DNA from 2 places in the Variovorax sp. YR266 genome. Region 1 is predicted to be linked to the other one. Evidence: predicted binding sites of a transcription regulator. Region 1 holds the regulator's gene; the other holds the start of a gene.
What was found. Region 1 encodes NrdR, which represses ribonucleotide reductase genes. Its sites were predicted from a motif close to CACNANATNTNGTG; they were not measured.

Region 1 (5,648 bases):
TGAACGACGATCGCAGTGATCGCAACTGCGCTGCATTCAGAAGCGCCGCGCCTCCTTGCAGGATCGGCGGACGTGTCAACGCGAACCTGATGCGTTCGCTGGACCGGACGCACCGCGCCAATTTCATGGCCTGGGTCAATGCCGTTCAGGCGACGGGGGGCACGCCTCTTCACGAAATGATGACCCGTGCCGGCGAGTACATGCAGATCACCGGCCAGCACAGCCCCTTCTCGGATGATCCGGGTGTGGCCGGAGCCCCGCAGTCGGGTTGCCGCAGGTCGTTCCACATCTTCATGACAGATGGCGACTACTGGCCTCCCTCGGGGTTGGAGAGCTTCATGCCCATCGTCGCCAACGAAGACGGCACGCACCGCTGGCTCCCGGACGGCACCCTCTACGCGCCGTACGCACCCTATGCCGACAACTTCGGGAGGATGAAGCGTCCGACGCTCGCTGACTTGACCTTCGAGTACTGGGCCCGCGATCTGCAACCAGGCGTGCCGAACAACCTGAAGAAGATCATTGCCGAACCGGGCGATGTGACAGTGGGGCGTGCCAAGGTTCCCGAGTACTGGAATCCCAAGAATGATCCGGCCACCTGGCAGCACCTGACGACCCACTTCATCGGGTTCGGTGCTGCGGGTGACTGGTGGTCGCGACCGAAAATCTCGACGACTGCATTGCACCCCACCTACAGCGGAGACTATGCCGGCGTGGTCGACGGCTCGATCCAATGGCTGGATCCGTTCAGTGGCAATGCACGCATGGACCTCTGGCATGCCGCCCTGAACAGCCGTGGCACGTTCACGCCGGCTTCCAATGCCAAAGCCCTGAGCAGCGCCTTCAAATCCATCCTTGGACAGGTTCTGGTCAACACCGGCACCCCGCTGACCTCCATTTCCGCCAGCGCTTCCCGAGTCTCGACAGGCACTTCCGTCTATCAGGCCGGCTACGACACGGCCGACTGGTCCGGCAGACTCAGCGCCACGAAGTTCGGCACCGACGGCAGGCTTGCTGCCAAAGCCGACTGGTCGGCGCGCGACCTGCTCGATACCCGCATGGCAAGTACTGGCGCACACGACCGGGACCGCGTTGTACTCAGCTTCTCCGGCACCACGGCTGCGTCGGCAGGCCGCGCAGCGACCACCGGCGCGGGCGTGCCGTTCAGGTGGGCCCACTTGGGCGACGCGCAGAGGGCCGCGCTCAAGGCCAGCACCGACACCGACGCCGAGAGCACCGCCCTCGGCCGGGCCGTGCTCGACTTCCTGCGCGGCGACCGCAGCAACGAGGGCGCCGGCCGCCAGTTCCGCAAGCGCGGCCATGTGCTCGGCGACATCGTGGGCTCCAGCGTCTGGTACGCGGGACAGCCGAAGAGCGGCTTCACTGGCAACGCCTATGCGGCGTTCGCGGCCATCCCCCGCGCGCCGATGGTCTATGTCGGCGCCAACGACGGCATGTTGCATGCTTTCAACGCGAGCACCGGCAAGGAGGCGTTCGCCTACGTGCCCGAAGGCCTCTACGGCACGGCGGCGGCGCCGAATCTCAAGCGGCTCAGCGAAGGCGGCTACACCCACCGGTACTACGTCGACGGCAGTGCCTTCGTCGCCGACATCTACATGGGGCCGACATCCTCGGCCAAGACGACCGACGAGCAGAAGGCGGCGAACTGGAAGTCTTTGCTCGTGGGCACGCTGGGCTCGGGTGGCAAAGGCTATTTCGTGCTCGACGCCACCAGGCCCGAGAGCGTCGACGAGGGCAAGGCCGCCAGCGTCGCGCTGATCGACACGACCGCGCTTGCGGACGACGACCTGGGCCATCAGTTCCAGCAGCCTGCGCTCGATTCCTTCTCGGGGCGGGCGCTGCAGGTCGCCCGGTTGAGCAACGACCGAAAGGCCCTGATCCTGGGCAACGGCTACAACAGCAAGAGCGAGAAGGCGGTGCTGTGGATCCAGTATCTCGATGGCGACAAGGCGGTGCTCAAGATTCCGGCGCCGGTCACGCAGGAGAAGGACACGGGCAACGGCCTGTCCGCGCCACGTCCGGTGGACCTCAATGGTGACGGCAAGGTCGACCTTGTCTACGCCGGAGACCTGCTCGGCAATCTCTGGAAGTTCGACCTCGGCGGCACCGACAGCCGTCAGTGGAAAGCCACGATGGGGCCTCTCAGCTCGAATCGTCCGGCCGCAACCGGGGCCGTGACCCCGTCCGGCCTCGACAACAAGCCGCTGTTCGCGGCCGGCGCCAGCCAGCCGATCACGACGGCGCCGGTGGTTGTGGGGCATCCGCGCGGTGGCTACATGCTGGTGTTCGGCACCGGTCGGCTGTTCGCCTCCGGCGACGAGCGCTCGACCGCCGACCAGTACCTGTACGGCATCTGGGACCCGGTCAACGGAAGCTCGAGCACCGCGACGAGGAACGACCTCGTGGCGCAGACCATCGGCGCCACACCGGTCGAGGAGGGCGATGCCGAGTTGCGCACCGTCTCCCACAACGCCGTGAGCTACACCGGTTCGGAGGCCAAGCGCGGCTGGCACCTGAAGCTGCCTGCGTCGGGAGAGCGTGTCGTCTATCCGGGTGATGTGCTGACCAGCGGCATCGGGCTGTTCTCGAGCACCATTCCCGGCTCGGGCAGCAATTCGGTCACCTGCACCGCCGGAACGGGCGACGACGGCTGGTCGCTGGTAATCGACTTCTTCAGCGGCTCGGCGCCCGAGGGCATTGCGTATTCCACTTCCGGCGCGGTGGGGGCCTATGCCGGCTTCCGGAATCGCTCCGGCAAGGACGACATGGTTCTTCAGCCGAAGAACAAGGAAAAGGGCAAGGACGTGATCTGCAATGCCGCCGGAGAGTGCAAGACGTTGACACGGCCCGACGTCGTGCGCCGCTTCGGCTGGCGCAGCCTGATGTCGACCGACTGAAGGGAGGAGAACCATGAAAAAGCAATCCAGGACACAGACTGGTAGACGGGGCCGCTCGCGCGGCTTCACGCTGATCGAACTCATGATCGTGACGACGGTGATCGGCATCCTCGCCGCCATCGCCTACCCGAGCTACACGCGCTACGTGCTGCGGGCCAAGCGCGCCGATGCCAAACAACAGTTGTTGCAGGCGGCGCAGTGGACCGAGCGCTACATGACCGCCAACGGACGCTATCCGCCGGCGACCGTCGCGCTGCCGGCCGGACTGGGGCAGTCGCCGTCGTCCGGCACGGCGAACTATTCCATCAGCTATGTCGCAAGAAACGAGACCAGCTACACCTTGCAAGCCGTTCCAGCGGGGGCTTCGCGCAATGACGAGTGCGGAACCCTCACGGTCAACCAGCTGGGCGTCAAGCTGGCGGGCAGCAGCACCGACGCTTCGAGTGCGCTGGTGCAGCTTTGCTGGAACCGTTGAGGTGCCTGTGAGAGTACGGCCGTTGCCGACGCGGCTCAGATATCGCGCAGCAACTGCCTGAACTCGTCCACGTCCTCGAAGCTGCGGTACACCGAGGCAAAGCGCACGTAGGCGACCTTGTCGAGCTTCTTGAGTTCGCGCATCACGAGCTCGCCGACCTTGGTCGAGTCGATTTCGCGCAGGCCGCTGGCCAGCAGCTTCTGCTCGATGCGCAGCAGGGCGTTGTCGATCTGCTCGATGCTCACCGGGCGCTTGCGCAGCGCCAGCATCATGGAGGCGCGCACCTTGGTCGATTCGAAGTCGGCGCGGCTGCCGTCCTTCTTCACGACGACGGGAAAATTGACGTCGGGCCGCTCGTAGGTGGTGAAGCGCTTGTCGCAGGCGCTGCACTGGCGGCGCCTGCGGACAAAGTCGGCGTCTTCCGAAACGCGGGTCTCGACGACCTGCGTTTCAAGATGACCGCAAAAAGGGCATTTCATGCGGTCAAGTCTTCTTGCTCGGAATCAGCGGTAGACAGGGAAGCGGCTCGTCAGCGCGTGGACCTTGGCGCGCACGGCGTCGATGTTTGCTGCGTCGCGCGGGTTCTCGAGCACGTCTGCAACCAGGTTCGCGGTGATGCGGGCCTCTTCGTCCTTGAAGCCGCGGGTGGTCATGGCGGGGGTGCCGATGCGCACGCCGCTGGTGACCATCGGCTTTTCCGGGTCGTTGGGGATCGCGTTCTTGTTGATCGTCATGTGGGCGCTGCCCAGCACGGCTTCGGCTTCCTTGCCGGTGATGCCCTTGGCGCGCAGGTCGACCAGCATCACGTGGCTTTCGGTGCGTCCGCTCACGATGCGCAGGCCGCGCTGGGTGAGGGTGTCGGCCACGATCTGGGCGTTCTTGACCACCTGTTGCTGGTAGGCCTTGAACTCGGGCGCCATGGCTTCCTTGAACGCGACGGCCTTGGCGGCGATCACGTGCATCAGCGGGCCGCCTTGCAGGCCGGGGAAGATGGCGCTGTTGATGGCCTTCTCGTGCTGCGACTTCATCAGGATGATGCCGCCGCGCGGGCCGCGCAGGCTCTTGTGGGTGGTGGAGGTGACCACGTCGGCATGCGGCACCGGGTTGGGGTACACGCCCGCGGCCACGAGGCCTGCGTAGTGGGCGATGTCGACCATGAAGATCGCGCCGACGTCCTTGGCGACCTTGGCGAAGCGCTCGAAATCGATGCGCAGCGAATACGCCGAGGCGCCCGCGATGATGAGCTTGGGCATGTGCTCGTGCGCCTTGCGTTCCATCGCGTCGTAGTCGATGGCTTCGTTGGCGTCCAGGCCGTAGCTCACGACGTTGAACCACTTGCCGCTCATATTGAGAGGCATGCCGTGGGTCAGGTGGCCGCCTTCGGCCAGGCTCATGCCCATGATGGTGTCGCCGGGCTTCAGGAAGGCGAGCATCACGGCTTCGTTGGCCGAGGCGCCGCAATGCGGCTGCACGTTGGCGGCGTCGGCGCCGAAGATCTGCTTGACGCGGTCGATGGCCAGCTGCTCGGCCACGTCGACGTGCTCGCAGCCGCCGTAGTAGCGCTTGCCCGGGTAGCCTTCGGCGTACTTATTAGTGAGCTGCGAGCCCTGGGCGGCCATGACGGCCGGCGAGGCGTAGTTCTCGCTGGCGATCAGCTCGATGTGATGTTCCTGGCGCGCGTTTTCGGCTTGAATCGCGGCCCAGATTTCGGGATCGGTCTGTTCGACCAGGATGTTGCGTTGGTACATGGCAGTCCTTTGAAGACGAGGTCCTTGTTCTTCAACCAAACAAGGGCTGCCCAGGCGAACGGCTGAACGCCTGTTGTGGTCAGGCGGTACGCTTCCCAGTGGTATTCCACGTCAGCGCGTGGCACCGTGTTCGGGTGCTGCGCCTATCGCCAGTCGCGTACCCGCCGAGTGTAGCTCACACCCGGCCCGAAACCTCTTCAGGAAACGGAGGAGAGCAGGGCCACCTTGGCCGGCTCAGTGCGTTCTTCGGCAGGCTTGGGCGGTGTTGCCACAGGGATCGGCTGCGGACGCACGGTTGGCGGTGTGACCGTCGACGGCGCGCGGCCGTTGGCCACCTGCAGCAGGCGTTCGTGCTCGGCCATCACCTTGGCGGCGTAGCCGCCGTCGTCCTCGAGGTTGGCCGCGCCCACGTAGTAGCGCAGGCCGCCTTCGAGGGAGCCGGCGCGCGAGATGCATTCCTGCAGCACCTTGACGCCGACGCGCATGTTGGTCACCGGGTCGAAGGCG
Region 2 (5,648 bases), on a different contig from region 1:
GTGCAGGAAGTAGCGGTCGTACAGGGTCTGCAGGCCGAGGTAGTCGAACTGGTTGTCACGCTCGGCCTTCAGCGCCGCGCCCAGGCGGGGCAGGTCGTACTGCAGCAGCTTTTCGTCGAGCAGGTCGTTGTCCACGCCCTTCTTGATGAACTGCGGGAAGTAGTCGGCGTAGGCGGTGGCGCGGTCGACCGGCATCACTTCGCGGCCGATGATCTCCTTGAAGATCGTGTGCAGCAGCAGGCGCGCGGTGGCGAAGGTGTAGTCGGGGTCTTTCTCGATCAGCGTGCGGGCCGCCAGGATCGAAGCCTTGTAGACCTCGTCGAGCGGCACGCCGTCGTACAGGTTGCGCATCGTCTCGGCGACGATGGGGGCGGACGTGATGCTGTCGCCCAGGTTTTCGCAGGCCGACTCGATCAGGCCCTTGAGTTCGTTCAGGTCAAGGGTGACGAGCTCGCCGTTGTCCAGCACGTGCAGTGCGGGCGCGGCCGGCACGTCTTGCTCGCCCTGCTTCGAGCGCTCCTGCGTGCGGCGTTCGCGGTACAGCACGTAGGCGCGGGCAATTTCATGGTGGCCGCCGCGCATCAGGCCGAGTTCGACCTGGTCTTGCACGTCTTCGATGTGGAAGGTGCCGCCGCCCGGACGCGAGCGCACCAGCGCGCGGATCACGCCCTGCGTGAGCACGTCGACCGTTTCGCGCACGCTGGCCGAAGCCGCGCCCTGAGTGCCGTGCACGGCCAGGAAGGCTTTCATCATCGCGATGGCGATCTTGTTCGGCTCGAAGGGCACGACAGCGCCGTTGCGGCGGATGATCTGGTAGTGGGCCAGGTTCTGGCCGGTGGGGGAGCCAGCAGTGTCTCGCTGCTGTTGCGGTGGCGTCGAGGGAACGGCACGCGGGGTCGATTGGGGGTTCAGGGCAGTTTGCATTCGCTTCCTCTCGGTTGGCAATTCTTGTTGGATGGCGGCGCCTGGGCCGGGCGCTGCGCCGGTGTGGATGACCGGACAGGGGACACTATATCTAGGGTGCGGGGGGTGTACAACCCACTAGATGTAGCGTTTTCCTATGGATACAAGGATTGCCGGTATTACTTCCGCCATAGGACACGGCCAGCGATGCCGCTTGAATACTGGCCTATGGTCTCTCAACCCGCATGGGGCTTGGCTTGCAAGCCGATTTGGGCCTGCAGGCCGCATGGTTGCTGAATCGCGCGGTTGCTATTTTCGCATTGCTGCGCTGCAAGAGCGACGCATCACGAGGTGCCGCACGATTGAAAAAATTAGCGCTGCACCACCTGCGGCGGAAACATCTGTGGATTCCAGCCGAGCTGTTCGCGCAGCAGGCGCCAGTCGAAGCCCGCGCCCGGATCCTGTTTGCGGCCCGGCGCGATGTGCTCGTGGCCGGCGATGTGCGCGATCGCGTAGTGCTGCGCGATCGCGGCACACAGGCTCGCGAGCGTCTCGTATTGCGGCTCTTCGAAGGGCTGGCCTTCGAGGCCTTCGAGCTCGATGCCGACGGAGTCGTCGTTGCAGTTGCCGCGGCCGCGCCACGACGACACGCCGGCATGCCAGGCACGGTCGTCGCAGCTCACGAACTGCCAGAGTTCGCCGTTGCGGCGCACGAAGAAATGCGAGGACACCTCGAGGCCGCGGATCGACTGGAAGTAGGGGTGTGCGTCCCAGTCGAGCTGGTTGGTGAACAGTTGCTGCACCGCGTCGCCGCCATATTCGCCGGGCGGCAGGCTGATTGAATGCAGCACGATGAGGTCGGTCTGCGCGCCCGCGGGACGGGGCCCGAAATTCGGCGAGCGCAGCGCCTTCGCGAAGCGGTACCAGCCGGCTTGCCAGAGCCCGCTGTCGTTGGCTTCAGTCGTCGACATGGCTGCTCGCGCCATCGTCGCCGTTGGGCGTGGTGATGCCCAGTCGCGCGATGCGGTAGCGGATCTGGCGCAGGCTCATGCCGAGCCGCGCGGCGGCCGCGGTGCGGTTGAAGCCGCTCTCGTGCAGCGCACGCACGAGGATCTCGCGCTCCTGCTGATCGAGATAAGCCTGCAGGTCGGAGGGCAGCGGCGGCGGCGCGACCTTGGGCGGCGCCACCGGCACGCTCGGAAGCGGAGCCAGCGCGACAGGCGCGTCGGCGACGGGCGATAGCGGCGCTGGCGCGGACGCCGCGGCTTCGGCCGCAGCAGTGAAGCCGCCCATCAGGTCGAGATGAAGTTCGTCGCCGTCGTTCAGCGCCACTGCGCGGTGCAACAGGTTTTCGAGCTCGCGCACGTTGCCGTTCAGCGGATGCTGCGCGAGGCGGCGCAGCAGTTCGTTCGACAGATGCGGCACGGGCAGGCCGCCGTCCTGTGCGATGCGCGAGAGCAGCGCGGCGCACAGCGCGGGCAGGTCCTCACGGCGGTCGCGCAGCGCGGGCACGGCGATCTCGATCACGTTGAGGCGGTAGAAAAGATCCTGGCGGAAGCGGCCGGCTTGCACTTCGGCGTGCAGGTCTTTATGAGTGGCACTGACGATGCGCACGTCGACAGCTTCTTCCTGCGTCGAGCCGATCGAGCGCACGCTGCGCTCCTGGATCGCGCGCAGCAGCTTCGACTGCATGGCTAGCGGCAGGTCGCCGATCTCGTCGAGAAACAGCGTGCCGCCGCGCGCGGCCTGGAAGTAGCCGTCACGGTCTTGCGAGGAGCCGGTGTACGAGCCCTTGCGCGCGCCGAAGAATTCGGCCTCGAGCAGGTTCTCGGGAATCGCGCCGCAGTTCACCGCGACGAATGGGCCTTCGCTGCGCTGGCTGCAGGCATGCACCGCGCGCGCAACCAGCTCCTTGCCGGTGCCCGATTCGCCGCGCACCAGCACCGGCGCCATGCCGCGCGCCACCTTGGCGATGCGCGACTTGACGAGGCGCATAGGCTCCGATTCGCCCACGAGACGGTCGAGCGCGGCGATGCCGGTGCCGGAGGTGACCACCGTTGCGTCGGCGCTGTTGTTGCTCGCGGGTACCGCTTGCACGGGCTTGGCCACCGGCTGCGGCGCCAGCCGCGCCTGCACGGCGGAAGCCACGACGGCGCGGAACTGCTTCAGGTCGACCGGCTTCGTGAGGTAGTCGAAGGCGCCGGCCTTCAGCGCTTCCACCGCGTTCTCGGCCGAGCCGTATGCCGTCATCACCACGCAGCGCTCGCTGCGCTGGGCCTTCTGGATGCGGTGGATGATCTCCATGCCCTGCCCGTCGGGCAGCCGCATGTCGGTGATCACGGCGTCGAAGCGGCCGGCCTCCAGGTGCTGCCAGGCTTCTGACACGCTGCCCGCGGCCTCGACGCGATAGCCCTCGCGCAGCAGCGTCAATTCATAGAGCGTGCGCAGGTCGGGTTCGTCGTCGATGACCAGGATCTGCGCCGGTCGCTGGGTGGAAGGGGGGGGGGTGCTCACGGCGCTATTGTGTCAGCCGGTTTTCGCTGGGGGCGAAGCTGACGAAGAATTCGTTGCCCTCGGGCCCGCCCGGCACCAGCGCGCGCCGCTCGTAGCCGATGGTGGCACCATGCCGCCGGCACAGCTCGCGGCACAGGAACAGGCCGAGCCCGCTGGAGCGGCTCTCGGAAGAAAAGAAAGGCTCGAACAGGTGCCGCTGCACCGCCGGCTCCAGCGGCGCGCCGTCGCTCCACACCATCAGGCTGGGGCGGTTGGTGCCGCTGCGCTGCAGCGCGGTCAGCACCTGGATCGAGTCTTCGCGCTTGCCGGCGTAGCGCGAGGCGTTGTCCAGCAGGTTCACGATCAGGCGGCGCAGGTGCTCGGCGTCGAAGCGCACCTCGCTGCTGGGCGCATCGAGCGACACCAGCACGCCCTTGCGCTGGGTCTGGCGCACCCATTCCTCGGCCAGCACCTGCACCGCAGGGTCGAGCACGACCTGCTCGCCGAGCGACAGCACGCGCTGCTGGCGGGCGCGCGAGACGTCGAGCACGTCGTCCACGATGCGCGCGAGCCGCTGCGCGTTGTGCTGCACCATGCTCGTGAGCTTGCGGTGCGCCGGGTCTGTCAGGTCTTCGTTGAGCAGCGCGCTGGCCTGGGTGATGGCGGCCAGCGGGTTGCGGATTTCATGCGCCACGGCCGCCGACATGCGGCCCATTGCGGCCAGCTTCTCGGTGCGGATGCGGGCTTCGAGCTCGCGCAGGTCCTGCAGGAACATCACGCACAGGCTGTCGATGCGCTTCTCGCTGGTGGGCGTGAGCCGCGTGCGCACGCGCACCTCGCGCGCCGCGCCGCGCACCTGCGCCACCGGGATTTCTTCCGTCTGCGGCGCCCGCCGCGCGAAGGTCTGGCGCGCCAGCGCGGCCAGTGCATGCCATGCGGGCTGGGCATGCAGCGGGAACGGCAGCGTTAGCTTCGCCAGGCCCTGGCCAAGGATGGCATCGGCTGCTGGGTTGGCCGCATGTACCAGGCCTTCGGCGTCGATCACCAGCACGCCTTCGCTCAGCGTCTCGATCACCAGGTCGTTGACCTGCGCCTGCATCTGCGCGCTGCTGCGGCTGCGCTGCGCCACGGCTTCCTCGCGCGCCAGCCGGCGGGCCATTTCGTGCGCGAGCAGCGCCACCACGAAGAGACCCGTGCCGGTGAGCGCCGCCTGCACGAAGCGCGGCGAAGAATCGCCCGGCTGCTGCAGCCAGTGCCAGCCCGCGTCGGCCAGCAACAGCAGCGTGACCGTGGCGGTGGTGCCCAGGCTCACGATCATGGTGCCCAGCACCGCGCTCATGAGCACCGGCAGCGCGAACAGCGGCGTGTAGTTGACGTTGCCGCCCTGCAGCACCTGCAAGGCGGTGAAGGCGGCCAGATCGATGCCGATGGTCAGCAGCCAGAGCGCGGCAAAACCGCGGATCGGCGGCTGCACGCGCGTGTAGCGCATGCCCAGCCAGGTCGCGGCGAGGTAGAGCGCCGAGATGGTGATGGCCACCGGCTGCATCGTCTGCCCGATGACAAAGGCCACGCCCTGCAGCAGCATCAGCACCAGCGCGATGAAGCAGCGCGCGGCCATGAAGCCACGCCAGAGCCGGATCAGCGCCGAGCTTTCGCCAGTGCCCTGGTCGAGCACGTCCCAGTCGGTGACCGGCTCGCCGCGCGACCAGAGGGGGGCGCTCATTGGGGCGTTGCGGCTTCGCGGTGCGCGGTGCTGCAATAGACCGCGCCGCCGGGGCCGGCGATGGCATCGGTCGCCGGCAGGTGCAGGCCGCAATGGGCGCAGCGCACCATGGCCTGCGGCGGGCCGGCTGGTGCGGGGGGGCGCTGCTGCGCCTTGGCCGCGCGCTCGCGCATGGCGTCGCGCATTTCTTCGCGGCGATTCTTGCGCCAGAGCCAGATCGCGACCCAGAGCACCGCGAGGACGAGGAGGTATTTCATTTCAGACGGGAGGACGCGCAAGCACCACTTCGAGCACGAAGCGTGAACCCACGTAGGCCAGCAGCAACAGGGCCGAGCCGGCGTACAGCACGCGGCGCGCAGTGCGGCCGCGCCAGCCGAAGCGGGCCCGGCCGATCAAAAGGATCGCGAAGGTGATCCAGGCGAGCACCGAGAAGATGGTCTTGTGGTCCCACTTCCAGACGCGGCCGGCGGCACCGTACAGCTGCTCGCTGAACAGCAGGCCGGCCAGCAGCGTGGCCGACAGCAGCACG

Region 2: a site for NrdR is predicted at 1,008-1,021, ahead of BLW48_RS04780 (ribonucleoside-diphosphate reductase subunit alpha). Genes of this name have one in related genera too.

Annotation. Positions count from the first base shown of each region.
Region 1 is NZ_FNPM01000005.1:223,195-228,842, reverse strand. It holds gene BLW48_RS15420 (PilC/PilY family type IV pilus protein) at 1-2,918, shown strand, start outside; gene BLW48_RS15415 (type IV pilin protein) at 2,932-3,393, shown strand; gene nrdR (transcriptional regulator NrdR) at 3,429-3,872, opposite strand; gene glyA (serine hydroxymethyltransferase) at 3,897-5,141, opposite strand; ZMP/ZTP riboswitch at 5,183-5,308, opposite strand; gene BLW48_RS15400 (lytic transglycosylase domain-containing protein) at 5,339-5,648, opposite strand, start outside.
Region 2 is NZ_FNPM01000001.1:1,026,129-1,031,776, reverse strand. It holds gene BLW48_RS04780 (ribonucleoside-diphosphate reductase subunit alpha) at 1-924, opposite strand, end outside; gene ampD (1,6-anhydro-N-acetylmuramyl-L-alanine amidase AmpD) at 1,275-1,874, opposite strand; gene BLW48_RS04770 (sigma-54-dependent transcriptional regulator) at 1,861-3,417, opposite strand; gene BLW48_RS04765 (two-component system sensor histidine kinase NtrB) at 3,422-5,119, opposite strand; gene BLW48_RS04760 (PP0621 family protein) at 5,116-5,376, opposite strand; gene BLW48_RS04755 (cytochrome C assembly family protein) at 5,378-5,648, opposite strand, start outside.